One region of the Micromonospora sp. NPDC005305 genome, then DNA from elsewhere that is predicted to be linked to it. Evidence: riboswitches for the same ligand, from Rfam matches in the RefSeq annotation. Region 1 holds a riboswitch; each other region holds the start of a gene.
What was found. A riboswitch is a leader RNA that binds a small molecule or an ion and turns the genes downstream of it on or off. The one in region 1 is predicted to bind cyclic di-AMP.

Region 1 (7,003 bases):
TCACCGCCGGGATCCTGGAGAAGGGCGCCCTGGCGGAGATGGACGAGGAGACGATGGACCGCCTCCTGCACGTCAACTTCGTCGGCCCGGTCACCATCGCCCGGCAGTCGCTGCCCTACCTGCAGCAGACCAAGGGCCAGCTGCTCCTCTACACCTCCAGCTCCTACACCCGGGGCCGGGCGCGCTACGCGCTCTACTCGGCCACCAAGGCCGCGCTGGTCAACCTGACCCAGGCGCTCGCCGACGAGTGGGCCGAGTTCGGCGTACGGGTCAACTGCGTCAACCCGGAGCGCACCGCCACCCCGATGCGCACGAAGGCGTTCGGTGAGGAGCCGGAGCACACGCTGCTCTCCGCCGAGGCGGTCGCCCAGGCCTCCCTGGACGTGCTGATCTCCGAGCTGACCGGCCAGGTCATCGACGTCCGCCGGGCCCCCGGCGAGCCGGTCGCCGCGGTGCCCGCCCAGCCGGGCGCGCACCAGTCGTCGACACTGCCCACCGGCATCGACGCCTGAGCCGCGGGACGGGACGAGCCGGATGCGTGGTGACCTGGTCCGCAAGCTGCTCGCCCGGGTGCTGACCACCGGGCTGGCGGTGCTGGCCTTCCTCGTCGTGGCGCTCACCGGGGCGACCGGCTGGGGCCTGACGGTCGCGGTCGCCGCGCTCGCCGCCGCCGCCTGGGAGCGCCGGGTCCGGCCGACCGCCGACGGCCTCGCCGAGTCGGTGCTGGTCGCCGCCGGCATCCTGGTCGGCTACGCCCGCCGGCTCGACGCCGGCTTCGACCCGGCGCTGGCGGCGACCGCGCTGGTCCTGCTCGGCCTGGTGCTGCTGGTCGGGCCGCTGCGCGACGCCGGCGCGCTGGAGATCCGGGCGGCGAACCTGCCGGTCCGGTCCTGGACGCCGCTGATCGCCGCCCGGCTCGGCGACGCGCTGCTGGTGCTGCTCGCCCTCGTGGCGCTCGCCGCCGGCCTGGCCCTGCCCGCCTGGGTGGCCCTGGTGGCCGCGCTGCTGGTCGGGGCGGGCTGCGGCGCGGTCGGCCTCGACCTGGCCCGGCGCCGGTTCCGGCCGCCGGCCGGCGGCGGCCCGGTGGGTCGGGCGCTGCGCCGGCACCAGCCCGAGTTCCTGCTCTACTTCTCCGCCCCGCCCGGCTCCGAGTACCAGGTCACCATGTGGCTGCCCTACCTGGAGCGGATCGGCCGGCCGTTCCTGGTGCTGCTGCGCGAGCCCGAGTTCCTGCCGGCCGTGGCCGCGGCCACCAGCGCGCCGGTGGTCTTCTGCCCCACGCTCAAGACCATGGACGAGGCGCTGGTGCCGAGCCTGCGCGCGGCCTTCTACGTCAACCACGGCGCGAAGAACAGCCACTGCATCCGCTTCTCGCAGCTCACCCACGTGCAGCTGCACCACGGCGACAGCGACAAGGCGCCCAGCGCCAACCCGGTCTCGGCGATCTTCGACAAGATCTTCGTGGCCGGGCCCGCGGCCGTCGAACGGTACGCCCGGGCCGGCGTGGAGATCCCCGCCGAGAAGTTCGTCGTGGTCGGCCGCCCCCAGGTGGAGGCCATCGAGGTACGCCGGGAGCCGGTCACCGGCCTCAGCCACCCGACCGTGCTCTACACCCCCACCTGGACCGGGCACCACGCCGACGCCGACTACTGCTCGCTGCCGGTGGCCGAGACGCTGATCCGCCGGCTGCTCGACCGGGGCGCGACGGTGATCCTGCGGGCCCACCCGTACACCACCCAGAACCCGGCCTCGGCGCGGCAGCTGGGCCGCCTCACCGAGCTGCTCGCCGCCGACCGGGCCAGGACCGGGCGAGCCCACCTGTGGGGCGCGGCGGCCGGCCGCGAGCTGACCCTGACCGAGTGCGTCAACCGGGCCGACGCGCTGGTGTCGGACGTCTCCGGCGTGATCTCGGACTGGCTCTACTCGGGCAAGCCCTACGCGGTCACCGACATGGGCGTCGACGGGGAGCACTTCGTCGAGCGGTTCCCGCTGGCCGGCTCCGGCTACGTGCTGCGCCGGGACATGTCCAACGTGGACGACGTGCTGACCGGGTTGCTGGACACCGACCCGAAGGCCGCGGCGCGCTGGGCCACCCGGGCCCGCTACCTGGGCGACTTCCCGCCCGAGTCGTACGCCGAGGTGTTCCTCGACGCCGCCCGCCGGCAGCTCGCGCCGGCCGGGAGCGCACCCGCCCCGCGGCGGGGCTCGCCGCTCCCCTCCCCCGCCGCCTGACCCGCCGGTCAGAGGTACGCGTCGAGCAGGGCGAGCACCGCCGCCGGGTCCTCGACGTGCGCGTTGTGGCCCAGGCCGGGCAGGGTGGCGACCGGGACGCCCAGTTCCTTGAGCTGCGCGTCGGTCACCATCGGGTCCTGCTCGCCACGGGCCAGCAGCACGGGGACGTCGACGGCGGCGAGCAGCGCCGGCAGCCGAGGTTCCCCCACCGCGAAGGCGGCCGGGTCCATGGCCAGCCGCCACCGGCCGTCCTCGCGGCGCAGCCCCGCCTCCACCACGGGGTGGTCGGGGGCGAACAGCCCGGCCAGCCCGGAGACCCGCAGGTAGCGGCGGGCCGCCTCGTCCCGGGTGGCGAACCAGGTCACCGGGCGGGCGGCCAGCTCGCGGGCCTTCTCCAAATCGGTCGGGGACCAGACGGCCTTGATGCCGAGCCCGACCACCGCGTCGACGGGCAGGCGGCGGGACCGCGCGGCCAGCGCCAGCGCCACCACCCCGCCGAGCGAGTGGCCGAGCAGCACGAGCCGGTCGCGGGGGCCCAGCCGCTCGGCCACCGGGCCCAGTCCCTCGACCACCCGCCGGGCCAGGGCGTCGAAGGAGTATTCCGGCAGCGGGGGCGACCAGCCGTGCCCGGCCAGGTCCGGGGCGAGCCAGCGCCCCGCCCAGTGGCGCTCCAGCAGCGGCGCCCAGGGCAGCCACACCTCACCGGTGGCGCCCATGCCGTGCAGCAACAGCAGATGGCGGGTACCCGTCGCGTCGCCCATAGGGCGCAGTGTGCCACCGGACGGACACGACGCGCGAGAGCAGCCGGCACGACGACGTCGGGCACCGGCTCGGTGGAGCCGGTGCCCGACGGGAAGAGGTGCGATCAGGCGGAGTAGCCGCGCGTGGCCGCCCAGTTCGCCAGGTCGATGGTGCTGACCCAGTACGCGGGCAGCGCCGGGTTCGCCGAGTCGGCGATCCGGACGGTCCGGCCGCCGTTCTTGTAGCCGACCACCGCGATGTAGTGGCCGCCCGGGAAGGAGTGCCAGCCACCGTCGGTGTCGGTGGCGTCGCCGGCCACGTTGACCACCACGCCCCGGCCGTCGGTGATCGCCTTGACCACGTCCGCCTGGAGCTGGTCCATCTCGGCCGGGCTCGCCGAGCCGCCGAACATGTGGGTCCGGTACGGGTTGCCCTTGACCATCTGGTTCAGGCCCCGGGTGGTGTCCTCGGCCGAGTTGGTGCCGCTCTCGGTGGTGCCGAGCGGGCCGGCCATCGCTTCCTGGGTGGTCTCGACGCCGCTCGCGCTGAGCGCGTTCCGGACCGCGGCCGGGCCGCAGTTCCAGTACTGGTTCTGCGCCTCGTAGTCGTAGTCGAGGACCTTGGTCGACGGCGGCTTCGGCTTCGCCTTCCGGGTGGTGTCCGGGTCGGTGGTGGCCTTGGCCGCGGCCTTCGCGGCCGACGGCGACGCGCTCGGCGAGACGGACGGCGCCGGGAGGGCGGCCCGGGCCTCGCCCCGGCTGGCGACCTCACCGAGCCGCGAGCCCAGCTCGGCGACCGCGGCGGTGTTCTCCTGGTGGACCGGGTCCTCGTCGGTCGCGGTGAGGGCGGTGCCGGCGCCGCCGGCCAGCACGAGCGCCGCGGCCGAGCCGGCGATGATCTGGTACGGGCGCTCGGTCACGAGACGCCGCAGCTGACGCTTCAGGTGATGCTTCACGGGTTCCTCCACGGGAGCGTGCGCGGCACACCGGCCCGACGCGCGGAGGAACTCACGCGCGCTGGCGGGGCGGGTCGCCGCGGAAGGGGAGCGCCCGGGGGGCCGGGCGGTTGGGGCGGTAGCCGGGTCCGCTCGCCGTCAGGCGAGCGCCGGCACCACGATGCCGTGGAGGCGGGGGGACGAGCGGGGGGTGGTGAGCACGAGGAATGGCACTCCTTCCGTGGCCGCCGCCCGGGTTAGCTGACGGATTCGGGCGGGAAGTACGCCCTACCACGGGCCGTGGGCCCGCGGATTCACCCCGGTGTTGCTGTGGGTCCCCGGTTCGTGAGAACACGATTAGGCGGGTCGGCGCGGCGTCGCCACTTGCGATCGGAAACCGCTCCGGACGCGCCGACACTACCGGTGGGTATGCAGCCTGCCAAGTGCTCCCACCTGCGCAAACCTCGTGCAGGACTACGGATATCGGAACAGTTGGTCACTCACTTCGCTCAATGGGACGAGCAGTTACGGCGGCGCCGCGCGGCGGAAAGCGGACATCCGGTGGCGACCGAGCCGGAATTGCGGCGATCGATCGCCCCCCGTGCCCCCGATGACCGTTTCCGGAAGGCCGGTGACCGGACTCACCAAATTCGGATAACGATTCGGCCGACCCGGTTTGGTCTGGGGGGTCAGGCCGGGCGGGGTGCCGCCGTGGCGCGAGCTGCCGCTGACGGCACGGCGGAGGGCGCCGGGACCGGGGTCCGCGCCGCGGTGGCCCGGTCGGCGGGAGTGGGCCGGAGGGCCCCGGTGGCGGCGTACGCCTCCGCGGACAGGGTTCGCGCCGCCTCGGCGGCCAGCTCGGCGTCCCGCCAGGCTCGCCGCTCCCGCTCGGCGGCCGCCGCCCACACCGCCCGGCGGCTCTCGCGTACCGCCCGGGCCAGGACGATCTCCTGCTCGGCCGGGTGCCGGCGCGGGTCCCACCCGTTGCGGTGGGCCAGCACGTCGGCGAGCTGCCGGGCGCTCAGGTCACCGCGCCAGTGCGCCGTCATCGCGGCGTGGTGCAGCCAGCGCTCCCGGGCCGCGTACTCGGCCGGTGTCCGCGGGGTCTGCGGCGCGGGCAGGGCGGCGGCCGTGGCGAAGCGGCGGGCGGCGCCCTCCGCCTCGTCGTACGCCCGCCAGGCCCGTTCGGCCTCGTCCTGGGCGGTGAGCCACTGCTCCCGGCGCCGCCGGGCGGTCTGCCCGGCACCGGCGGCGGCCACCGCCACCTCGTCGGCGTAGCGGCGCAGGTCGGCCCGGCGGGCGGCCTCCTGGGCGGCCGGGTCGGGGACCGGATCGGAGGCGCCCTCCCGCTCCGGGCGGGCGACCAGCACGGCGAGCAGGCCCAGGGCGAGCAGGAGCAGGGCCGACCAGATCGCGGCGGCCTCGGGGACCTCGGTCAGGAAGTGGTAGAGAACGGTCTGCGGCATGGTCGGCGCCTCACGGGAGAGAACGTGGTGGAGAGGTGTCCGCACGGTCCGCGGAAGGCGGCGGGCGCAGCGGCAGCGGGTGCCGCCGGCCGCCTGCGGGGCGGGTGCGGGGGTGAGGTTCGGTGCGTGCGGCGGGCACGGGCCGACGGCCCGCGGGCGGGGTCAGCGGACGGGCGGGGCCCGGGACCCGACGGTGGCCGGAACCAGCCCGGTCAGGACGAGCGCGAAGCCCTGCCCGGCACCGGCGATGGCGGCAACGCCGCCCGTGAACTCCGGTCCGGCAGTGGTAGCGGTGGTTCCGCTGGTGCGGTCCTGCTCCGTCGCCGCGCCGGCGATGGTCCGGTCGACCGCGGCCCTCAGGTGCTGCCCGGCCGCGGCCCCGGCCTGTGGGGGCGGGCCCTCGACGGAGGCCACCACGGTGGGCGCCACCGGCGCGGTCGCGGCCCCGCCGAGCGGCAGCGTCGCCGCGCCGAACGAGCAGGCGACGAGCACGGCCAGGGTGGCCAGCGTCCGGGCGGTCCAGCGCGCCACCCACCACACGGGACAGGTGAGCGCGATCGGCAGCACGGGTACAAACTACCGCCGATGACGCCACATCGCACCGCCGGCGGGCGTGTCGCGCCGCCGCACCGGAGATGAGGCACCGGCCAGGGTGGACAGGAGGCGGACGGACCGGGGCGGGCCGCGCCGAGGGGAGCGCGCCCGGCTCAGCCCGGGTCGCGCCGCCCGGCGTACTCGACGGGCCGTGTCGGGGTGTCGGGGGCCGCGCGCGGGGCGGGGATCCGCGGCGCCGGCGCGCGACGGGCCCGGCGTGGCGGGCCGAGGCGGCGCATCATGGGCATCTCCACCCAGCGGTGCAGGGCCGCCGCGAGCAGGAGGTTGAGCAGCAGGAAGGCGAGCACCACGAGCGGGCCCCACCAGCCGCCCAGGCCGGTGCCCCAGTCGCCGGTGAGTCGCAGCACGGTCCTCATGACCAGCACGTGGACCAGGTAGAAGGCGAAGGAGACCTCGCCGAGCCACACCATCGTGCGGGACCGCCACGGCGTGGGCCGGCCCCGCACGTCGGCGTCCGCCGCCGCGGTGATGACCAGCAGGTAGGCGGCCGCGAGCAGGGCCGCCCAGTACTCGGCGCGGATCCACAGCGCGGCGACCACCCAGGTGGCGACGAAGAGCAGGCTGGCCACGGTCAGGTTCGGCCCGCGCCAGCGGCCCCGGCGCAGCAGCTCGGCGGCCGCCACACCCAGCCAGAACTCGAAGGAGCGGGTGACCGGGAAGATCTGGGTGAACCACCAGCGGTTCTCCTCGGGCACCAGGAGCTGCGCGGGCCAGAGGGCCAGGATGAGCAGCGGCACGGCGACCACGACCGCCCACAGCGCGCCGGTGCGGGCCCGGCGCAGCCACGGCAGCACCAGCGGCAGGCAGAGATAGAAGGCCAGCTCACAGGAGAGCGACCAGCTCACGTTGTTGACGCTGTAGAAGTAGCCGTCGAGGGGGATCCAGGCCTGCAGCAGGAAGAGGTTGCCGACCGCGGCCCACGGGGCGACCGGGTCGGCGAACCAGAACGCGACGGCCAGCGCCACCGCGAAGGTCACCAGGTGGTTCGGGTAGATCTTGGCGAGCCGGCGGCGCA
Region 2 (7,003 bases), on a different contig from region 1:
CCGGGAGAGCCGGATGGCGTCGACGGCGGCCGTCAGGTCGCCCCGCACCAGTGTCAGGTCGGACGCCTCGATGGCCACGTCGGTGCCGGTGCCCATGGCCAGCCCCAGGTCGGCCTGGGCCAGCGCGGCGGCGTCGTTGATCCCGTCGCCGACCATGGCGACGGTCCGCCCCTCACCCTGGAGGCGCTCGACCACGGCCACCTTGTCGGCCGGCAGCACCTCGGCGATCACCTCGTCGATGCCGACCTCGGCGGCCACCGCCTTGGCCACGGTGGCGTTGTCGCCGGTGAGCAGCACCGGGGTGAGCCCCAGTTCGCGGAGCCGGGCGACGGCCGCCGCGCTGGTCGGCTTCACGGCGTCGGCCACCGCGAGGACGCCGCGGGCCCGGCCGTCCCAGCCGGCCAGGACCGCCGTCCGGCCGGCGGCCTCCGCGCCGGCGACCGCCCGCACGACCTCCTCGGGTACGTCGAGACCGCGCTCGCGCAGCAGCCGGAGCCGCCCGACCACCACCTCCCGGCCGTCGACCGTGCCGGTCACGCCGAGGCCCTCGGCGTTGGCGAAGCCGGTCACCGCGGGCAGCGGGCCCGCCTCGGCAGCCCCGTCGGCGACGGCGCGGGCGATCGGGTGCTCGGAGGCCCCCTCCAGCGCGCCGGCGAGCCGGAGCAGGTCGGCCGCGTCCTCGCCCCCGGCGGGCAGCACGTCGACAAGCGTCATCTTCCCGGTGGTGACGGTGCCGGTCTTGTCCAGCACGACGGTGTCGACCTGGCGGGTGGACTCCAGCACCTCCGGCCCCTTGATCAGGATGCCGAGCTGGGCGCCCCGCCCGGTGCCGACCAGCAACGCGGTCGGTGTGGCGAGCCCCAGCGCGCAGGGGCAGGCGATGATCAGCACCGCCACGGCGGCGGTGAAGGCGGCGGTCGTGCCGCCCCCGGTGCCGAGCCACCAGCCCAGCGTGCCGGCGGCCAGGGCGATCACGATCGGCACGAAGACACCGGAGATCCGGTCGGCGAGCCGCTGCACGGCCGCCTTGCCGGTCTGCGCCTGCTCCACGAGCCTCGCCATCTGCGCGAGCTGGGTGTCGCCGCCGACCCGGGTGGCCCGGACGACCAGCCGGCCGCCGGCGTTGACGGTGGCGCCCACCACGGCGTCGCCCGGCGCGACCTCGACCGGCACGGACTCGCCGGTGAGCATGCTGGCGTCGACCGCCGACGTCCCCTCGGCGACCACGCCGTCCGTGGCGACCTTCTCACCCGGGCGGACCACGAACCGGTCGCCGACCGCGAGCTGGTCCACCGGGATCCGGGTCTCCTGCCCGCCGCGCAGCACCGCGACGTCCTTGGCGCCCAGCTCCAGCAGGGCGCGCAGGGCGGCGCCCGCGGTGCGCTTGGACCGGGCCTCGAAGTAGCGGCCGGCGAGGATGAACACGGTCACCCCGGCCGCCGCCTCCAGGTAGATGTTGCCGGCCCCGTCGGTGCGGGTGATGTCGAAGCGGAACGGGTGGGTCATCCCGGGCATGCCGGCGTCGCCGAGGAAGAGCGCCCAGAGCGACCAGCCGAACGCGGCGAGGGTGCCGAGCGAGACCAGCGTGTCCATGGTCGCCGCGCCGTGCCGCAGGTTGATCCACGCGGCCCGGTGGAACGGCAGGCCGCCGTAGACCACGACGGGGGCGGCCAGGGTCAGCGACAGCCACTGCCAGTAGTCGAACTGCCAGGCCGGCACCATGGCCAGCACGATCACCGGCACGGTCAGCACGACCGACACCCACAACCGGGTACGCAGCCCGCGCAGCTCGTCCACCGGCCCGGCGGTCGCCTCGGCGGCCTGCGCGGGCGGTGGCGGGACGACGGCCGTGTAGCCGGTCTTCTCCACGGTGGCGATCAGGTCGGCCGGGGTGACCTCGTCGGCGTACCGGACGGTGGCCTTCTCGGTGGCGTAGTTGACCGTGGCCTCGACGCCGTCCATCCGGTTGAGCTTCTTCTCGATCCGGGCGGCGCAGGAGGCGCAGGTCATGCCGCCGATCGCCAGCTCGATCAGGTTCGGCGCGACCGGCAGGGACCGGGCGGATGTCATCTCGTCACCTCCGGTCAGCTGTGCCCGTGCCCCGGGGCGCCGTGGTCGGCGTCCGGGGTCGGTGCGGTCGTGGGGGCCGGCGCGGCGGGCGCCGGCGTGGCCTGGTCCCCGGCCAGCACGGTGAACTCCGCGGTGTGCACCGCGTCGCCGTGCCGGAAGTCCAGGTAGAGACGGTACGCGCCGGAGGAGGGCACCTCGGCGGCGAAGGTGACCGCCGGCCCGGCCGGGGTCCGCCCGTCGCCGGGCGCGCCCTCCGGGTGCACGTGCAGGTACGCCAGGTCGCCCTGGCGCAGTGCCACCAGGTGCCCGTAGGCCCCGAGGTAGGGCTGGAGGTCGGTGACGGGCCGGCCGTCCCGGCTGACGGTCAGGGTGAGCCGGCTGGTCCGGCCGGGCTGCGGGGCCCCGGTGAGGGTGACGGTGTAGCCGTCGACCGTGGTGCTGGTCACCGGCGCCGGCAGCGGCCGGTGCTCCAGCGCGCCCGGGACGGTGACGTCGACCCCGAGGGTGAGCGGCTCGCCGCCGGTCGGGGTGAAGTCGGCGAACGCCCGCCAGACGCCGGGCCCGGCGAGCGGCGAGGCGACCCGCCAGGTGCCGTCGGCGGCCAGTTCCGGGTGGACGTGCCGGAAGCCGGAGAGGTCGCGGCGGGCGACGATCAGGTGCATGCGCTTGTCGTGCGCCACGTCGTAGCGGGTGACCGGCCGGCCGTCCGGGCCGGTGATCCGGAAGGCGAACTCGCCCGCGGGGGCGGTCACCGGCTGAAGCGTGTAGCCGCGGTCGGAGACGAGCAGCCCGCCGGGCAGGTGGGCGGTGGCGGTGGCCGCGTGGCCCCCGTCACCGTGGTCGGTTCCGCCGGGGTCGTGGCCGGCGTCGGTGGCGTCGTGGCGGGTCTCGGCGGCGGGGGTGACGGGGCCGGCCAGGTGGCCGACCCCGTACGCCGTGCCGAACACCGCCGCGAGCCCGAGGGCGAAGCCGCTCAGCTTCGTCGCCGTGTTCATCGGGGCACCTCGGTTCCTTCGGGTCGGCGGACCCGTCACGCCCCGGCGAGGTCGTAACCGGCCTCGTCGACGGCGGCGCGGACGGTGTCCGTGTCCAACGGGCTCTGACTGGTGACGGTGACCCGGCCGGAGGCCAGGTCGACCTGGACGTCGGTGACGCCCGGCAGCGCGCTCACCTCGGTGCTGACCGAGTTGACGCAGTGCCCGCAGGTCATGCCCTGCACCTGGTACGTGGTGGTGACCATCGCGCTTCTTCCCTTCCGCCGCTGTCGTTACCGTTACCCGGTGTGGGTATCGGCCACGGGAGGACCGTACCATACCCCCGAGGGGTACGCTATCCTCGACGTCATGACCGCACCGACGACCCCGACCCGGGGCTACACCGCCAGCAAGGACCAGCTCCTCGCGCGGCTCCGCCGTATCGAGGGCCAGGTCCGCGGCATCGAGAAGATGGTCGAGGACGACCGCTACTGCATCGACGTGCTGACCCAGATCTCCGCCATCCAGGCCGCGCTGGACAAGGTCGGCCTCGGCCTGCTCGACGGGCACGCCCGGCACTGCATGCACGACGGCGCCGCCGAGGGCCGCGCCGACGAGATGGCCACCGAGATGATGGCCGCCGTGGGCCGCCTCATGAAGCGGGGCTGACCGGGCCGGGTGAACCCGCCGGCCGCGTGCCACGTGTCCCGTTGCGAACCGTTGGGAGAAACGCCATGGGCGCCGACCACACCCGTCCCGCTCCGCCCGCCCCGCCGCGGGTCCGGCGGATCCTGGTCGCGACGGTGGTGCCGCTCTTCCTGATCACCGTCGTCGCGGCGCTGGTGCTCTGGCCCCGGCAGGACCGGGAACCGACGGACGCGCCCGCGCTGCCCCGCTACCACGGCACGGTGACCCGGGTGGTGACCGAGCCCTGCCCGCCGACCCCGGAGGCACCGGAGGGTGGCCCCGGCGGGTCCGCCGGCCCGTGCGGGACGGTGACCGTCGCCGCCGAGCAGGGCCCGAACGCCGGCCGGCAGGTCGAGACGCCGGTGCCCGCCGGCCCCGGGGCGCCCCGGGTCGAGGTCGGCGACAAGGTGATCCTGGTCGAGCTGACCGACCCGGCCGATCCGGCCGTGAAGACCTACGACATCGCCGAGCACCGGCGCGGCACCCCGCTGGCGTGGTTGGCGGTGCTGTTCGCCGTGGCGATCGTGGCGTTCGGCCGCTGGCGCGGGCTGGCCGCGCTCGGCGGGCTGGTCGCGAGCTTCGCCATCCTGCTCGGGTTCGTGCTGCCCGGGATCGGCGCGGGCCAGCCGCCGCTGCTGGTGGCGATCGTCGGCGCCGCGCTGATCATGTTCGTGGTGCTCTACCTGACCCACGGGATCACCGCGCAGACCTCGGTGGCCGTGCTCGGCACGCTCGGCAGCCTGGTGCTGACCGGCGTGCTCGGCACCCTGGCCACCGCCGCCACCCACCTGACCGGCTTCGGCAGCGAGGACGCGACCACCCTGTCGATGTTCCAGCGCGACGTGGACCTGCACGGCCTGCTGCTGGCCGGCATCGTCATCGGCTCGCTCGGCGTGCTGGACGACGTCACCGTCACCCAGGCCGCCACGGTCACCGAGCTGGCCCACGCCAACCCGGCGCTCTCCCGACGCCAGCTCTACCGGGCCGCCACCCGGGTGGGCCGGGCGCACATCGCCTCCACGGTCAACACCATCGTGCTGGCGTACGCGGGCGCCTCGCTGCCGCTGCTGCTCCTGCTCGTCGCCGACTCCCGGCCGGTGAGCCAGATCCTCACCAGCGAGTTCCTGGCCCAGGAGATCGTCCGCAGCGCGGTGGCCACGCTCGGCCTGATCGCCGCCGTACCGCTGACCACCGGACTGGCCGCGGTGGTCACCACCGCCGGGCGGCGCGGGACCACCGCGGGCCCGGCCGACCCGCCCGCGCCACGGCCGCCGGTCGCGCGGGACGAGGCGCTGGAGGCCCTCGGTGGGGCGCCGGACCGGCGCTCCGGTGGGTGGTCCGGCGGTGACAGGAGCACGGAGGCCGCATGGTGACACTCCGCAGCGTGATGACAGATGTCAAACGCGATCCTGGTCACGCTGGGCGAGGACGAATTCTCGCTATTGGTCGGCTTCCGGACGTAGAACCCGGGGAGGACTCTCGGGTAACCTCGCTGCCGGTCACCGCCGAAGGCGCGCACCGGCGCCAGCGGTGCCGCCGCCCAATCGCCCGCGGGCGAGCCGGGGAACCAGGTACATGGGGTGAATCCGCGCGAGCGGTAGGGGCCACTTCCGTCCCGAACCCGTCAGCTAACCCGGTCGGCGGCCGACGGAAGGGAACACTGTGACGGCACCCCTGCGCCGCTGGCTGACCCCCGTGGTGGCTGCGCTGGCCGCGCTCACCGTGCTGGTGGGGCCGACCCCGGCGACGGCCGCTCCGAGCACCCCCACCCCCTCGGGGCACTCCGACGAAGACGACGACCCCCTCATCACCGAGGCCATCGACACCGCCAACCGGGCCTACCTCCAGGCCAAGTCGAAGCTGGACACGTCGCGCAAGCGCCAACTCCAGCTCGCCCTCGAGGTGAAGGCGGCACAGAGCGAGCTCGACGCGCTGAGCCCGCAGGTGGCCCAGATCGCGGCCCAGTCCTACCGGACCGGCCGGATGGGCGCCATGGCCATGCTGATGGAGAGCAACACGCCCGACTCGTTCGTCCGGCGGGCGGCCGCCCTCGACGAGCTGAACCTGCTGAACGCGCAGAAGCTCGGCGCCATCAACGCCGCGAAGACCCGCGCCGAGCAGGCCAAGATCGCGCTCGACGTCGAGGTGCGCGAGCAGGAGAAGCAGAAGAACGCGATGGCCCGCGAGAAGGCCGAGACGGAGAAGGCGCTGAAGCTGGTCGGTGGGATCGGCTTCACCGGTGGCCTGGTCTCGGCCACCTCGCCGGTCGCCCGCGTCGGCCCGGGCCGGACCTCCGACGGCGACTGGAAGCCGGAGTCGTGCAGCGAGAACGACCCCACCACCTCGGGCTGCGTCACCCCGCGCACGCTGCACGCGTACAAGGAGGTCAAGCGGGCCGGCTTCAACCGCTTCGTGGGCTGCCACCGGAACGGCGGGCCGTTCGAGCACCCGAAGGGCCGGGCCTGCGACTGGTCGTTGCAGAAGAGCGGCTTCTCCTCCTGGCGCACCAAGGACCAGCGGATGTACGGCAACAACGTCGCCGCCTTCCTCATCCGCAACGCGGACCGGCTGGGCATCTACTACGTGATCTGGAACCGGCAGATCTGGTTCCCGGCCACCGGCTGGAAGTCCTACAGCGGGCCCTCGGACCACACCGACCACGTGCACATGTCGCTGCTCTGACGACGTACACCGAAAGGGGCCGGCCCGCGACACGCGGGCCGGCCCCTTCGACGTTTTCCGACGGCCGTCAGTTGGCGAGCGCCGGGTCCGCGGGCGCGGCCGGTGCGGGCACCTGGGCGGCCGGCGTGCCGGCCGGGGCCTGGGCCACCCTGCGCACCTCGCCCGCGCTGAGCCGGTACGACAGGCCGACCACCGCGCACCGCCCGGCGACCACCTCGTCGGCGAGGACGGCGGACCGGGCCAGCAGCGCCTCCACGGTCTGCGCGATGTGGATGTCGACGATCCCGTCGAGGTCCTCGACGCCCTCCCGGCCGGCCCGGAGCAGGCTGGGCGCGACGGCGTCCACCACGGCGCCCAGGTGCCCGGACGGCGACGTGCCGGTGCGGACCGCCTCGCGGGCGGCCTGGACGGCGCCGCACGAGTCGTGGCCGAGCACCACCACGAGCGGGGTGCCCAGCACGGTCACCGCGTACTCGACGCTGCCGAGCACCTCGGGGCCGGCGGTGTGGCCGGCGGTGCGGACCACGAAGAGATCACCGAGACCCCGGTCGAAGATGATCTCGGCGGCGAGCCGGGAGTCGGAGCAGCCG
Region 3 (7,003 bases), on a different contig from region 1:
GGCGGCGGTGTATCCGACGAATGCTCCCAGGTTTTCGGTGGTCGTCACTGCGGTCATGACGTGAGGTCGGATAGGTGCCGGGGTGCGTAGGGTGACGCGGGTGTTGATCGTTGCGGCTAGCAACGGCGTGGCCAGTCCTACTAGGAACAGCCCGCTGGCCATGACGAATGTCTGATCGACGAGTAGTAGCCACAGCGGGGCGCATTGCAGCATGGCGGCGGCGGTGAGGGCGGTGTTGTTCATCCGGCCCAGGCCGGTGACGGCCACCAGGCTGCCGATGGCGAGGCCGGCGCCGTTTGCCGCGATGAGTAGCCCTAGCGTTCGAGGGTCGCCTCCCAGGTCATCCATGACCAGCACTGGTAGGCAGATGAATATGGCGGGGACCGAGATGGTCACCAGCGTCAGGGCGAGCACGAAGAGCCGAAGTGCGCGGTGGCGAAGCGCGTGGCGGATGCCCGTGAACGTGGCGGCCTGCTGGTGGCTCGCACGAGAGGACTCCGTGCCTGCCACGACGGTGGCGGGCGGCCGGACGAAGGCGGCCAGGATGACGAAGGAGACGAGGTACGTGCCGGCGTCGATCCAGAGGACCTGGGCTGGTCCGAGCAGGGCGATGAGCAGGCCGCCGAGGGCGGGTCCGGCGAGGGCGGCGATTCTGGTCGCACCGTCTATCAGGCTGTTGGCGCGAGCGAGGAGTTTCTCGTCGGTGCCCCGTGTCGGGCCGAGGAGGTCGGCCAGGATGAGCCGCTGCGAGGAGACGTAGGGAGCGGTGAACGCACCGAGACTGAACGAGACCGCCAGCAGGGCCGGCAGGCTCAGCCACCCCGTCTGATGCAGCAGCGGGATCAGCGCCATCAGCGGTACGCGCGCCGCGTCGCAGATCAGCATGGTGCGCCGCACACCGAGCCGGGCCACGACCTTGCCGCTGGGTAGGCCCAGTGTCGCGACGCCGAGGAACTCTACGGCCAGGACCGCGCTCATCTTCGCCGGCGAGCCGGTGGTCACCAGGACGAACCACGGCAGCGCCAGGAGGGTGAGCCAGGAGCCGAAGGTGGACAGCAGCTTCGCGACGAACAGAGCGAGTAGTCCCGGTGTGTGCAGCATCAGCTTGGACCGTCGTCCGTGGGGACGGCGTATCCGAAGAAGGCGACGCGGCGGGCGTTCGCCGTGCGGGGTCGTGTGGCGGCGGTGTACTCGCCGATGAGGGCTTTGATGCGCTCGGTTACCTCTACGAGTTCGTCGGGGTCGAGGTAGCCGATGTCTTCGCCGACCCAGGCCGCTTCCTGCCAGGCGGTGTCGAAGTCGTCCTGGTGGCGTTGGTATGAGTCCAGGGCGGCGAGCCGCTGGGCGATGAACTGCTCTCGCAGCGCCCGGGAGGCGGCGGCGAACTCCGGTGACCCGTCACCGGTTGCTGACCAGGTGATCCCTCGGCTGGTTGCTCGCCACGGCCGTTCGCGTCCTTCAGCCAGGTCGGGTGCGGGCTCGACGAGGCCCCACTTGGCCAGCTGGCCGACGTGATAGCTGATGGATGCCGTGGACTCGCCGGTCCGATCGGCCAGCTTTCGCCCGGAGGCCGGACCGTCGACGGTGAGCAGTTCGAGAAGCTTGAGCCGGATGGGATGGGCGAGCGCGCGCAGCGCCTGCGGGTCGGTGAGTTGCTTCTTCTGACCGGACGACATTGACCCAACATAGCTTGGCCAACACTTCTTGGCCAAGCTATGTCTTTGACGTATCACCGAACCAACCTCGGAGGCGGATCGGGTCCTCGCCCAGGCGGTGAGCGCCGCGGTGGAGGCGGAACGGAAGAAAGCCAGAAGGCGGTGGCCGGCACCTCGGACAAACCGAAGGCCAAGGGCAAGAAGGCGGGCAAGAAGCGTGCCTAGTGGCCCGTGGATGGACCATCGGGTGCTCCTGGGCGGAGGAACGCCGAAGGCCCTGGCTGGAACTCGCGTCCCGACCAGGGCCTCGATCGTGGAGCGGGTGACGGGAATCGAACCCGCACTGTCAGCTTGGGAAGCTGATGTTCTGCCATTGAACTACACCCGCAGGCGGCACCACTGTACAGGAGGTCACCACCTCCCTGCACCCAGGCACCCCCGCAGCCGCCGATGCATCGACCGAGCGCGACGCTCCCCGGACTACCAGCAGGAAGTTTCCCCACGGCAACATATGGTCGTTCTCAAATCCTTCGATCGGATGTAACGTCTCCTCCACGTTCTCCGACCGGGCGTGACATACCCCCTGTCATGCCCGCAGAAAGAGGTGGGCCCATGGGACTTCGTCCCAACCTGCTGACCCGGCGTACCGCCGGCGTCGCGTCGACGACCCTCGCGCTGCTGCTCAGCACCGCCGCCGTAGGCGTCGTCCCCGCAGCTTCGGCCTTCTCGGCCGCCCCGTCCGGCTCCTGCGCCGAGCCGGCCGACGTCCACTCGGACGCGCGGGTGAAGAAGGGCGGACACGCCAAGCTGGACCCGAACGAGCTGACCGCCAAGCAGGTCCGCGAGCGCGACGCCGACCTCACGGCGGCCCTGCGTGAGCGGGCGAACTTCCGCGTCGGCGCCGGAGCGACCCCGCTGGCGACCGTGACCATCCCCGTCGTGGTTCACGTCATCCAGCGGGACAGCACCCGGGCCGGCGGCAACATCCCGGACTCGATGGTGACCCAGCAGATCGCCGTGCTGAACAACGCGTACAGCGGTGGCACCGGTGGCGCCGCGACCGCCTTCAGCTTCCAGCTGACCAAGGTGCACCACGTCACCAACGCCGCCTGGTACCCGATCGTCGAGGGCTCTTCCGCCGAGCGCTCCATGAAGACCTCGCTGCGCGAGGGCGGCAAGAACACGCTCAACCTCTACCTGGGCGAGCTGAGCGACGACCTGCTCGGTTGGGCCACCTTCCCGCAGCGCAAGCTGAACAGCATGGACGGTGTGGTCGCGCTGAGCGAGTCGCTGCCGGGTGGCACCGCGACCAACTACAACCAGGGCGACACCGGCACCCACGAGGTCGGCCACTGGCTGAACCTCTACCACACCTTCCAGGGCGGCTGCTCGGGCTCGGGTGACAGCGTCTCCGACACTCCGGCCGAGGCCTCACCGGCCTACGAGTGCCCGACCGGTCGCGACACCTGCACCGCCACGGGCAAGGACCCGATCACCAACTTCATGGACTACACCTACGACTCGTGCATGTACCAGTTCACCGCTGGTCAGGCGAGCCGCATGCTGACCGCCTGGAACGCCTACCGCGCGGCCTGACCGCCACGCAGCGCACGCCGGCGCCGGTCCCGTCCTCGGACGGGGCCGGCGCCGGCTCTGTTCGGGCAGGAGCCCCTCGGGTACGAAGTCAGGCCGCCGGGCGGCGGGTGTCGAAGCCGTGCCGGCCGCGCCGGCCTTCCGGGGCGAGCGGGTCACGCCGGGCCGGGGCGTTGGCCCGCGGGTCGAGCCAGACGCGCACCTCGGGCCGGCCGGTGCCGGGGCGGGCCACCTGGTCGCGCCGGGTCAGCATCGCCACCTCGACGGTGAACTCGAACAGCCGCCAGTCGCCCTGTGGCGCGGCCCGGCCGATCCGGGCCACCCGGGCGACGGTCGCCGGGTCGGTCACCGGGTGGGCGCGGCCGGCCACGTAGGCCTCGTCGTCGCTCTCCTCCGGCGGGAAGGAGTGCAGCGCGTAGCGGCCGTCGCGTTCGAGGTCGCGGCGCTTGGGCGAGTCGATGACGAAGCACCAGAGCCCGTCGTCGGTGATGACCGGGGACACCGGATGCACGCGCGGGCCGCCGTCGGCGCGGACCGTGGCGAGGTAGCCGAAACCCGGGCCGTACTGCTGCAACAGGAGGCGGATCTCGTCGGCGAGTCGGGGCTCGTCGGCGGCGAATTCGGACCAGGAAGCCATGCGGACATTCTATCGAACAGGTGTACGAAGATGTAGTGCGACACGCAGGTCACCCGTACCGGTCGCTATGGTGTTCCGATGCTGCTCTCCGACCGCGACCTGGTCTCCGAGATCAAGGCGGGCACGCTCGCGCTGGAGCCCTTCGAGCCCACGCTGGTGCAACCGTCCAGCATCGACGTACGTCTGGACCGGCTGTTCCGGGTCTTCAACAACCATCTCTACACCCACATCGACCCGTCCGTGCAGCAGGACGAGCTCACCTCGATGGTGGAGGTGCCCGAGGGTCAGCCGTTCGTGCTGCACCCGGGCGAGTTCGTGCTCGCCTCCACGCTGGAGGTGATCTCGCTGGGCGACCAGCTCGCCGGGCGCCTGGAGGGCAAGAGCTCCCTGGGCCGGCTCGGTCTGCTCACCCACTCGACCGCGGGCTTCATCGACCCGGGCTTCTCCGGTCACGTCACGCTGGAGCTGTCCAACGTGGCGAACCTGCCGATCACGCTCTGGCCGGGCATGAAGATCGGCCAGCTGTGCATCTTCCGGCTCTCCTCGCCGGCCGAGCACCCGTACGGCTCGGCGGTGTACGGCTCGCGCTACCAGGGCCAGCGGGGCCCGACCCCGAGCCGCTCCTGGCAGAACTGGCGCACCTGGCCAACCCGCTGAAGCACCGAGCGACTGTTAGGAGGGGTCCCTTCCTCTACCGGAGGCGTTAAGAAGGGGCCCCTCCTTACCACTCAGCCCGGGCGGCCGTAGCTGTTGATCTGGCCGTCGTCGACGCGCTTCATCGTGATCGGCTTGCCGGACTGGGAGGCGTGCACCACCCAGCCGTCACCCACGTACATGCCGACGTGGTGCAGGTCGCTGTAGTAGAAGACGAGGTCACCGGCGCGCAGTTCGCTCCGGCTCACCCGCCGGGTCACGTCGTGCTGCTGCCGGGCGTTGTGCGGCAGCGAGACGCCGGCCTTCGCCCAGGCCGCCATGGTGAGGCCCGAGCAGTCGAAGTGGTCCGGGCCGGCGGCGCCCCAGACGTAGATCTTGCCGATCTGGGCGCAGGCGAACTTGACCGCGGTGCCGGCCGGACCGCCGGGGTAGCCGGCGGGGCAGGGCGCGGGTCGCAGCGGGCCACCGCCGCCGTTGCCGTAGACCTTGAGGCGCAGCTTCTGGAGCTTGACGATCTCGGCGTCGATCTGCTTCTTCTTGGCCGCGAGCTGGGCCTCGGTGCGCGACAGCTCGGTGATCATCTCGTCCAGCGGCTGCTTCTTGGCGGCCAACTGGTCGCGCAGCTCGGCGACGGCGCGCACCTGTTCCTGCTGGCGGTTCGCGAAGCGGTCGAGCAGGGCGAGGCCGTCGACCAGCTCGCTCGGGGAGCGGCTGCCCAGCAGCGCGTTGACGGTGGAGAGGTTGTTGTCGCCCTTGTAGGCGTCGGCGGCGAGCCCGCCCACCTGACCGAGGGCGGCGTCCACCCGGGCCTGGAGCGGGGCGATCTGCTTGCCCAGCGCGGCGGCCTGCTTCCGCTTGGCGGCGAGCTGCTCGCGGGTGGCGTTGACCTGTTCGATGATCGGTTCGAGCTTGTTCCAGTCCTGGTCGATCTGGCGCTCGATCTCGGCTACCGACGGTTCGGCGTGTGCCGCCGTGGCGCCGCCGGTCAGGACGACGGCGGTGCCCGCCAGGGCGGCGAGGGCGGTGGTGAAACGGGACCAGCGGGAACGCGGCACCGCCGTCGACCGGTCGACCGACCGGACCGACGGTGGCCGCGGGGCATGGTGTGCCACCGGGCTTCCGTACTCCTTCTTCCTGGCCGCCTACCGGGTTAGCTGACGGGTTCGGGCGGGAAGGGAGGCGCCCTACCGCAGTGGCTGCGGATTCACCCCAGGTACCTGGGTCCCCGGCTCGCCCGGAGGCGACTCGGCGGTGTCGGACCGTCACCACCCGGGTTGGACGGTGAAGCTCGCGGCCGACGATTGACCAGAGTAGAGAGCACCGTTATCGTTCCGCAACCCGAGACGCCGTGACACTCCGTACCCGAAAGATTCTTTCAGCGGAGATTACCTCTCGGAAAGGTATTGACCCGGACCGTGCGCGGGGCGAGGGTGGGGACGCAGTGACCCCCATCCCTGTCTGGAGGTTCGATGCACCTCTCACCCCCACCGTCGGGCAGACGGATGCTGCTGGCAGCAGCCGTCGCGGCAGCCACCGCACTGGTGGCAACCGGCCCGGTGGCCGCCCAACCGCTCAGCGCCCAACCCAGCACCGACCGTCAGGACCAGTATGCCGCCGCCGCGGCGGAGTACGGCGTGCCGCAGAGCGTCCTGCTCGGCGTCTCGTACCTGGAGTCGCGCTGGGACACCCACCCGGGCCAGCCGAGCACCAGCGGCGGCTACGGCCCGATGCACCTCACCGACGCCCAGCACGTCCTCGCGACCCCGGCCAGCGGCCACGTCGACGAGGACGAGGACCCGCGGGGCGACGACTCGCGCCCGCTCACCCTCGACCCGGCCACCGCGGCCGCACCGGCGGAGGACGTGCTCCCGCAGGCGTCCCTGCAGACGCTCGACGCCGCCGCGGCGCTCACCGGCCTCGCCGAGGAGACGCTACGCACCGACGCGGCCGCGAACATCCGGGGCGGGGCGGCGCTGCTCGCCTCGTACCAGAAGCAGTTGGGCTCGCCGGTCGGCGCCGCCACCGACCCGGCGGCCTGGTACGGCGCGGTGGCCCGCTACTCCGGCGCGGACACCGAGGACGCGGCGGCGGCCTTCGCCGACGAGGTCTACGACCAGCTCGGCCTCGGCGCTGCGCGGACCACCGACGACGGCCAGCGGGTGACCCTGGCCGCCACCGCGGTGAAGCCGGACCAGTCGGGGCTGCACCGGCTCGGGCTGCGCCGCGCCGAGCGGCCGGACGGCCTGGAGTGCCCGGTCCGGCTGGCCTGTGAGTGGATTCCCGCCCCCTACGAGCAGCTCAGCGCGGACCCGGGCGACTACGGCAACCACGACCTCGGCAACCGGCCGGCCCAGCAGAAGATCGAATACATCGTCATCCACGACACCGAGGGCTACTTCGGCCCGAGCGTCGACCTGGTGAAGCGGGCCGACTACCTGGGCTGGCACTACACGCTGCGCTCGGT
Region 4 (7,003 bases), on a different contig from region 1:
GGAGATCCGCGTGCTGGCCGCCGCCGGCCACGCCGCCAAGGTCCGCGCCGAGATCAACGCTCTCGCCGCCACCCACCCGGACCACGGCTGGGACAAGACCGAGAAGCGTCTCGTCGAGGCCGGCGTCTTCGAGGGCTGAGCGCCCTCACCCGCGACACCACGAACCGCCCGCCGGGGTCACCCGGCGGGCGGTTCTGTCTTGTCACTCCTCGGGCAGCAGCGCCACCTCGCCGGTGGCCAGGTCGTAGAGGGCGCCGACCACGGCCACCTCGCCGGCCGCCACCGGGCCGGCCAGCAGGTCGTCGGCGCGCAGGGCGGCCACCGTGCGCCGGACGTGCCGCCGGACGGCGAGGGGGTGGGCGTCCGGGTCGTCCGCGCCGACCTCGCGGACCGCCGGCGTGATCCGGTCCACCACGTAGCCCAGCGCGCCACCCGGCCGGCGCCCGCTGCGCAGCGAGTCGACCGCCGAGCCCACCGCGCCGCAGCGCTCGTGGCCGAGCACCATCACCAGCCGCACGCCGAGCTGGCCCACCACGTACTCGATCGAGCCGCAGACCGCCCGGTCGAGCACGTGCGCACCGGTGCGGATCACACAGATCGAGCCGAACGTCTGGTCGAAGATCGCCTCCAACGGCACCCGCGAGTCGATGCAGCCCAGCACCACGGCGTACGGCTGCTGGTCGCCCGAGGCCACGGCGGCGGCGGCCGTGACGTCGTGGCCGTGCACCGGCTGCCCGCTGACGAAGCGCCGGTTGCCGGAGAGCAGTTCGGCCAGGGCGGCCCGGGGCGTCCGGGCGGCGGGGGTGGGCGACATGCCCTCCAGCCTGGTCACCCATTCGACGCCGTGAGGCCGGGTTGCGAATCTTCTCACCACCCCGGTTGCCGTGCTGTCATGACGGGTACGCCGGTGTCACCACCGGGTCACTCCGGTGCGGGACACCGGTCGGCCCGGGGAGGTGGAACATGGCGGAGCACCCGGAGGTGCGGCTTCCCGACGGCGTACGCCTGCACGTGACGGCGACCGGGCCGGTCGACGCCGAGGTCACCGCCGTCCTGCTGCACGGCTGGACGCTGGACGGGCGCAGCTGGCACCGCCAGCTCGCCGGCCTGCGCGACCGGTTCGGCGACCGGGTGCGGGTACTCACCTACGACGCCCGGGGGCACGGCCGGTCGAGCTGCATGGCGCTGCGCACCGCCACCCTGGCCCAGCTCGGCGACGACCTGGCCGCGGTGGTCGACCAGCTCGTCCCGTCCGGCCCGATCGTGCTGGTCGGGCACTCGATGGGCGGGATGACCGTGATGGAGTACGCCCACCGCCACCCGGACCGCTTCGCCGCCCGCGTCGCCGGCCTGGTCTTCGTCTCGACCACCGCCGAGGGGCACACCCATACCGCCTACGGGCTGTCCCCCCGCATCGCCCGGCTGATCCGGCTCGCCGAGACCACCGGCGCCGGGGTGCTGGCCCGCTGCGGCGCCTGGCGCCCGCCGCACGCGCTGCTGCGCGCGCTCCGCCCCAGCATCCGCTGGATGCTCTTCGGCGACCGCTGCGACCCCGCCGACATCCGGCTGGTCACCTCGGCGGTGGCGCACGCCTCGCTGCGCTCGATCGGCGGGTTCCGCGCCTCGATCGGGGCCCAGCACCGGCTGGACACCCTCGCGGCGCTCGGCCGGCTGCCGGCCGCCGCGCTGGTCGGCGACCGGGACCGGCTCACCCCGCCGCCGTGCGCCGAGTCGATCGCCGCGGCGCTGCCCACCACCGAGCTGACCGTCTGCCCGGGCGCCGGCCACATGCTGATGATGGAACGCCCCGACGAGGTGACCGCCGCCGTCGCCGGGGTGCTGCACCAGGTCCTCGCGGGGACGGACGCGGGCACGCCCGGGCAGCGGGTGGGAAGGCCCGGATAACGGGCAACCCGGACGGGCGGCGGTGGGCAGCGGCATGGCCCCGACACGGGCCGGGTCGGCGGCCCGTACCCTCATTCAGCCGCGCCGTCTGACCACAGGAGCCCCCGCGTTGAGCGACCAGACCACCCTGGAACGGGAGATCGCCGTCGAACAACGGCATCTCGACCGGGTGTACGCCCGGCTGACCGAACTGCGTCGGTCGGCCGCCGACGCCGAGCGGGAGGGCTACCGGCTGGCCCGGGTCGGCAACTTCGGCGCGCTGGTCGAGCGGGACGCCATGGTCTTCCACGCCGCGCAGCGCCGGCACGTGCTGGACGCCGAGCACGAGGGGCTGGTCTTCGGCCGGCTGGACCTGCGGACCGGGCAGGTGCTGCACGTGGGGCGGCTCGGCGTGCGCGGGGAGAACGCGGAGACGCTGGTGGTGGACTGGCGGGCCCCGGCCGCCGCCGCGTTCTACCAGGCGACCCCCGCCGAGCCGCAGGGTGTGGTGCGGCGGCGCACGATCCAGTCGTCCGCGGAGCAGGTCACCCGGATCGAGGACGACCTGCTGGACCCGGAGTCGGCGCCGCCGGAGATGGCGGTGGTCGGTGACGGCGCGCTGCTGGCGACCCTGTCCCGGGCCACCGGCCACGGCATGCGGGACATCGTGGCCACCATCCAGCGGGAGCAGGACGAGGCGATCCGCTCCCCGGGCAGCGGGGTCACGATCGTCTTCGGCGGCCCGGGCACCGGCAAGACGGCGGTGGCCCTGCACCGGGCCGCGTACCTGCTCTATTCCGACCGCGCCCGGTACGCCGGCGGCGGCATCCTGGTGGTCGGCCCGTCGAGCGTGTTCGTCCAGTACATCGCCTCGGTGCTCCCCTCGCTCGGCGAGGAGACGGCCACCCTGCACTCGCTGGGTTCCCTCTTCCCCGGCGTGTCGGCGACCCGGACCGACCCGCCCGAGGTGGCCGCCGTGAAGGGGTCGCTGCGGATGCGGCGGGTGCTGGAGCGGGCGGTCCGGGACGCGGTGCCCGACTCCCCCGGCGAGCTGCGCCTGCTCTACCGGGGTGAGCTGCTCCGGCTGGAGCGGGCCGAGCTGGACGCCGTCCGGGACCGGACGCTGTCCCGCGGCGCGCGCCGCAACGAGGTGCGCCGGTCGGCCTTCGACGCGGTCCTCGCCGCGCTCTGGGCGCAGGCCCGCAAGCTGCCCATCGGCCGGCTGCCGGAGCAGCCCGCGTTCGAGGACGAGATCATCGAGCGGCCGGAGTTCCGGGAGTTCCTCAAGGCCTGGTGGCCGCGGCTGCACCCGCGCCACGTGCTGGGCTGGCTGGCCCGCCCGGAGCGGCTGCGCCGGTACGCCGGCGGCATCCTGTCCGGCGCCGAGATCCGGCTGCTGACCGGGGCGTACCGGAGCCTGGACGGCGAGGGGCCGACGATCGCCGACGTGGCGCTGCTGGACGAGCTGGACGCGCTGCTCGGCCGACCGGTGCAGCGGGCGAGGCCGAAGCGGGACCCGTTCCTGCTGGCCGGCGGCGTCCGCGAGCTGAGCACGGCCGCCGACCGGCAGCGGGCCGCCCGGGCCGCGGCCCGGGAGCGCCCGGAGGACTACCGCGACTACGCCCACGTGGTGGTCGACGAGTCGCAGGACGTCTCGCCGATGCAGTGGCGGATGGTCGGCCGGCGCGGCCGGCTGGCCTCCTGGACCGTGGTGGGCGACCCGGCGCAGACCGCCTGGACCGGCGACCCGCAGGAGCTGGCCCGGGCCCGCGACCAGGCGCTGGGCCGGCGCCGCCGGCACCGGTACGAGCTGACCACCAACTACCGCAACTCGGCGGAGATCTTCGCCGTGGCGGCCGCGGAGATCCGCCGCGTACACCCGGACCTCGCCCTGCCCACCGCGGTCCGTTCGACCGGGGTGGCGCCCGTCGAGCGGACGGTGCCGGCCGCCGACCTGCCCGCCGCCACCGCGGCCGCGGCGCGCGCGCTGCTGGCGGAGGTCGAGGGCACGGTGGGCGTGATCACGCCGGTGCCGCGCCGGGACGAGGTGGCCGGCTGGCTGGGCGACCTGGGCGGCCGGCTCCAGGTGGTGACCAGCCTCCAGGCCAAGGGCATGGAGTACGACGGGGTGGTGCTGGTCGCGCCGAGCGAGATCCGGGCCGATCCGGGGTCGGGCGTCCGCACGCTCTACGTGGCGCTCTCCCGGGCCACCCAGCGGCTCACCACACTCGACCCGGTCGGGTGACGGCGGCGCCGCACCCGGCTGTCACTTGCACATATAGCGATGTGAGCATAGATTGAGCCCGGCCGGGGCGGTGGACGAGAGGGTGTGGGCGTGGGCGCAGGTCATGACCACAGCGGCGCGGTGGCCAACGCGGCGCAGCGTCACCGTGGTCGGCTCTGGGGCGCGTTCGCGCTGCTCACCGCCCTGATGGTGGTCGAGGCGGTGGCCGCCTTCGCCACCGGCTCGCTGGCCCTGCTCTCCGACGCCGGGCACATGTTCACCGACGTCCTCGGCATCGGCATGGCGCTCGCCGCGATCACCGCCACCCGGCACGCCGACACCGACCCGCAGCGCACCTTCGGCCTCTACCGGCTGGAGGTGCTGGCCGCGCTGGCCAACGCGGTGCTGCTCGGCGCCGTGGCCGTCTACGTCCTGGTCGAGGCGGTACGCCGGTTCGGCGAGCCGCCGGAGGTGCTGGCCGGGCCGATGCTCGCCGTGGCGGTGCTCGGCCTGCTCGCCAACATCGCCGCCTTCGCGCTGCTGCGCGCCGGCGCCGAGGAGAGCATCAACCTGCGCGGGGCCTACCTGGAGGTGCTGGGCGACCTGCTCGGCTCCCTCGGCGTGATCGGCGCGGCCCTGGTCATCGCGGTCACCGACTGGTGGTGGGCCGACCCGCTGGTCGCCGTGGCGATCGGGCTGTTCATCCTGCCGCGCACCTGGCGGCTCGGTCGGGCCGCGGTCCGGATCCTCGTGCAGGCCGCCCCGGAGCACCTCCAGGTGACCGCGGTGCATGACCGGCTGGCCGCGGTGCCCGGCGTCGCCGAGGTGCACGACCTGCACGTCTGGACGCTCACCTCGGGCATGGAGGTGGCCTCGGCGCACCTCACCATGACGCCCGGCGCCGAGGTCGGCGAGGTGCTGACGGCCGCCCGGGCCGCGCTGCACGAGGACTTCTCGATCGATCACGCCACGTTGCAGATCGAACCCGGAGCGTCCCCCGGGGCGTGCGGCGCGGTCGAGTGGTAATTAGGACAATCTTAAATCCAAGTGGCTATTGTGCACCTGTGCCGGTTTTGTCCGGGACACCGGCCCCCACCAGCGGAGCCGGCCCGGCACAGCGCCGGTAGGCTCGATCGCGGCCCCCGCCGGGCGGCGCCCGCCGGCGCCCGCGGTGGCCAGCGCCTAATCGCCCGCACGGGCGAGCCGGGGAACCACGTTCGTGGGGTGCATCCGCGTCAGCGGTAGGGATCTTCCGTCCCGAACCCGTCAGCTAACCCGGTCGGCGGTTGACGGAAGGACACGTGAATGCCCCCAGTGGCACCTGTACGACGGACGGCCGCCCGGTTGGCGGCCCTGCTCGTCGCGACGCTCACCCTCGGCGTCGTGACCGCGCCGGTCTCCCCGGCCTCCGCGGCTCCGGCGACTTCCCCCGCCGGCCTGCTCGCCGCCGCCGCACCCGGCGACGACGAGGGCGGCACCCCGGCACTGCGCGCCCAGCTCGACGCGGCCAGCAAGGGCTGGCTGGACGCACGCACCGCACTGAACCGCTCGGTGACCCGGCAACAGCAGCTCACCGCCCAGCTCAAGACGGTCAACGACGAGTTGACCGTCCGGGACGCCAAGGTCGGCGAGATCGCCGGGGTCGCGTACCGGTCCGGGCGGCTGGGCACGGCCGCGGCGCTGCTCGGCAGCACCAGCCCCGAGGGCTTCATGGACCGCGCGGCGGCGCTGGAGCAGGTGGCCGCGCACGAGGACCGCGCCCTCCGCGACCTCATCGACACCCGGGACGAGGCGACCCGCACCCAGGCCGCGCTCACCGGTGAGATCCAAGAGCAGCGCAAGCAGGTCGCCGTGATGGCCAAGCGCAAGCAGCAGGCCGAACGCGCCCTGGAGGTGGCGAACAACCGCGCGTCCGGCAGCACCGGCGGCGGCAGCGTGCAGGGCACCTCCTCGGCCAACGCCAAGCCGGCAAAGCGCAACGCCGACGGCTCCTGGCCGTCGGAGTCGTGCAGCGTCAACGACCCGACCCCCGCCGACGGCTGCATCACCCCGCGTACCCTGCACGCGCTCCAGCAGGCCAAGGCGGCCGGCTTCACCCGCTACGTCTCCTGCCACCGGCCCAGCGGCTCGGGCGAGCACCCGAAGGGGCGGGCCTGCGACTTCGCCGCGCAGAAGGGCGGCTTCGGCGGCGTGGCCACCGGCGGCGACAAGACGTACGGCAACAACCTGGCCGCCTACTTCATCCGCAACGCCGACGCGCTCGCCGTGCTCTACGTGATCTGGTTCAAGAGGATCTGGCTGCCCAGCAGCGGCTGGAAGTCGTACAGCGGGGGCAACGGCGACCCGTCCAGCGACCACACCAACCACGTGCACCTGTCGGTGTACTGATCCGCTCGGTGTACTGATCCGCGCCCCGGCGGCACCCGGCCTACGCCCCACGACGTACGCCGGGTGTCGCCGCGCGGCCCACGACGCGACGCCCGCGACGGCCGAGCATCGGTGGCATGACTCGACTCTCCCCCGCCGGACGCAAGGCCCTGCTCACCCTGCACCTGGTCACCTCGCTGGGGTGGCTCGGCGCCGACCTGGTGCTGCTGGCCCTCGGCGTGGCCGGGCTGCGCGGGGCCGACCCCGAGGTGGTCTACCCGGCCGCCGCGCTGCTGGTCACCTGGCTGTTCGCCCCGCTGAGCGTGCTCGTCTGGCTGGTCGGGCTCGCCAGCGCGCTGCTCACCCCGTGGGGGCTGCTGCGCTGGCGCTGGGTGCTGGTGAAGTTCGCCGTCACCACCGTGGTGCTCACGCTGGTGCTGCTCCTGCTCACCCCGCGGGTCCGGCACCTCGGTGAGCTGGCCGGGGCGGCCGACGACCACCTGCGGGTCGACCTGGTGGTCGCGCCGA

Region 2: another riboswitch for cyclic di-AMP. It lies ahead of ABZS80_RS18790 (hypothetical protein); the one in region 1 lies ahead of ABZS80_RS16710 (C39 family peptidase).
Region 3: another riboswitch for cyclic di-AMP. It lies ahead of ABZS80_RS04695 (NlpC/P60 family protein); the one in region 1 lies ahead of ABZS80_RS16710 (C39 family peptidase).
Region 4: another riboswitch for cyclic di-AMP. It lies ahead of ABZS80_RS20865 (hypothetical protein); the one in region 1 lies ahead of ABZS80_RS16710 (C39 family peptidase).

What each region holds. Positions count from the first base shown of each region.
Region 1 covers NZ_JBEXGL010000008.1:257,968-264,970, forward strand. Annotated here, with positions in the region: gene ABZS80_RS16695 (bifunctional cytidylyltransferase/SDR family oxidoreductase) at 1-512, shown strand, start outside; gene ABZS80_RS16700 (CDP-glycerol glycerophosphotransferase family protein) at 535-2,232, shown strand; gene ABZS80_RS16705 (alpha/beta fold hydrolase) at 2,241-2,993, opposite strand; gene ABZS80_RS16710 (C39 family peptidase) at 3,098-3,940, opposite strand; cyclic di-AMP (ydaO/yuaA leader) riboswitch at 4,139-4,281, opposite strand; gene ABZS80_RS16715 (hypothetical protein) at 4,597-5,373, opposite strand; gene ABZS80_RS16720 (hypothetical protein) at 5,536-5,940, opposite strand; gene ABZS80_RS16725 (acyltransferase) at 6,081-7,003, opposite strand, start outside.
Region 2 covers NZ_JBEXGL010000010.1:109,328-116,330, reverse strand. Annotated here, with positions in the region: gene ABZS80_RS18815 (heavy metal translocating P-type ATPase) at 1-2,070, opposite strand, end outside; gene ABZS80_RS18810 (hypothetical protein) at 2,085-3,065, opposite strand; gene ABZS80_RS18805 (heavy-metal-associated domain-containing protein) at 3,101-3,310, opposite strand; gene ABZS80_RS18800 (metal-sensitive transcriptional regulator) at 3,414-3,713, shown strand; gene ABZS80_RS18795 (YibE/F family protein) at 3,779-5,104, shown strand; cyclic di-AMP (ydaO/yuaA leader) riboswitch at 5,259-5,390, shown strand; gene ABZS80_RS18790 (hypothetical protein) at 5,394-6,413, shown strand; gene ABZS80_RS18785 (carbonic anhydrase) at 6,481-7,003, opposite strand, start outside.
Region 3 covers NZ_JBEXGL010000002.1:316,512-323,514, forward strand. Annotated here, with positions in the region: gene ABZS80_RS04665 (MFS transporter) at 1-1,101, opposite strand, end outside; gene ABZS80_RS04670 (winged helix-turn-helix domain-containing protein) at 1,101-1,676, opposite strand; tRNA gene ABZS80_RS04675 (tRNA-Gly) at 1,970-2,043, opposite strand; gene ABZS80_RS04680 (zinc metalloprotease) at 2,268-3,251, shown strand; gene ABZS80_RS04685 (pyridoxamine 5'-phosphate oxidase family protein) at 3,340-3,885, opposite strand; gene dcd (dCTP deaminase) at 3,964-4,542, shown strand; gene ABZS80_RS04695 (NlpC/P60 family protein) at 4,614-5,651, opposite strand; cyclic di-AMP (ydaO/yuaA leader) riboswitch at 5,665-5,800, opposite strand; gene ABZS80_RS04700 (peptidoglycan recognition family protein) at 6,042-7,003, shown strand, end outside.
Region 4 covers NZ_JBEXGL010000012.1:67,253-74,255, reverse strand. Annotated here, with positions in the region: gene ABZS80_RS20890 (hypothetical protein) at 1-139, shown strand, start outside; gene ABZS80_RS20885 (carbonic anhydrase) at 203-814, opposite strand; gene ABZS80_RS20880 (alpha/beta hydrolase) at 964-1,905, shown strand; gene ABZS80_RS20875 (AAA family ATPase) at 2,015-4,129, shown strand; gene ABZS80_RS20870 (cation diffusion facilitator family transporter) at 4,220-5,134, shown strand; cyclic di-AMP (ydaO/yuaA leader) riboswitch at 5,278-5,409, shown strand; gene ABZS80_RS20865 (hypothetical protein) at 5,414-6,496, shown strand; gene ABZS80_RS20860 (hypothetical protein) at 6,613-7,003, shown strand, end outside.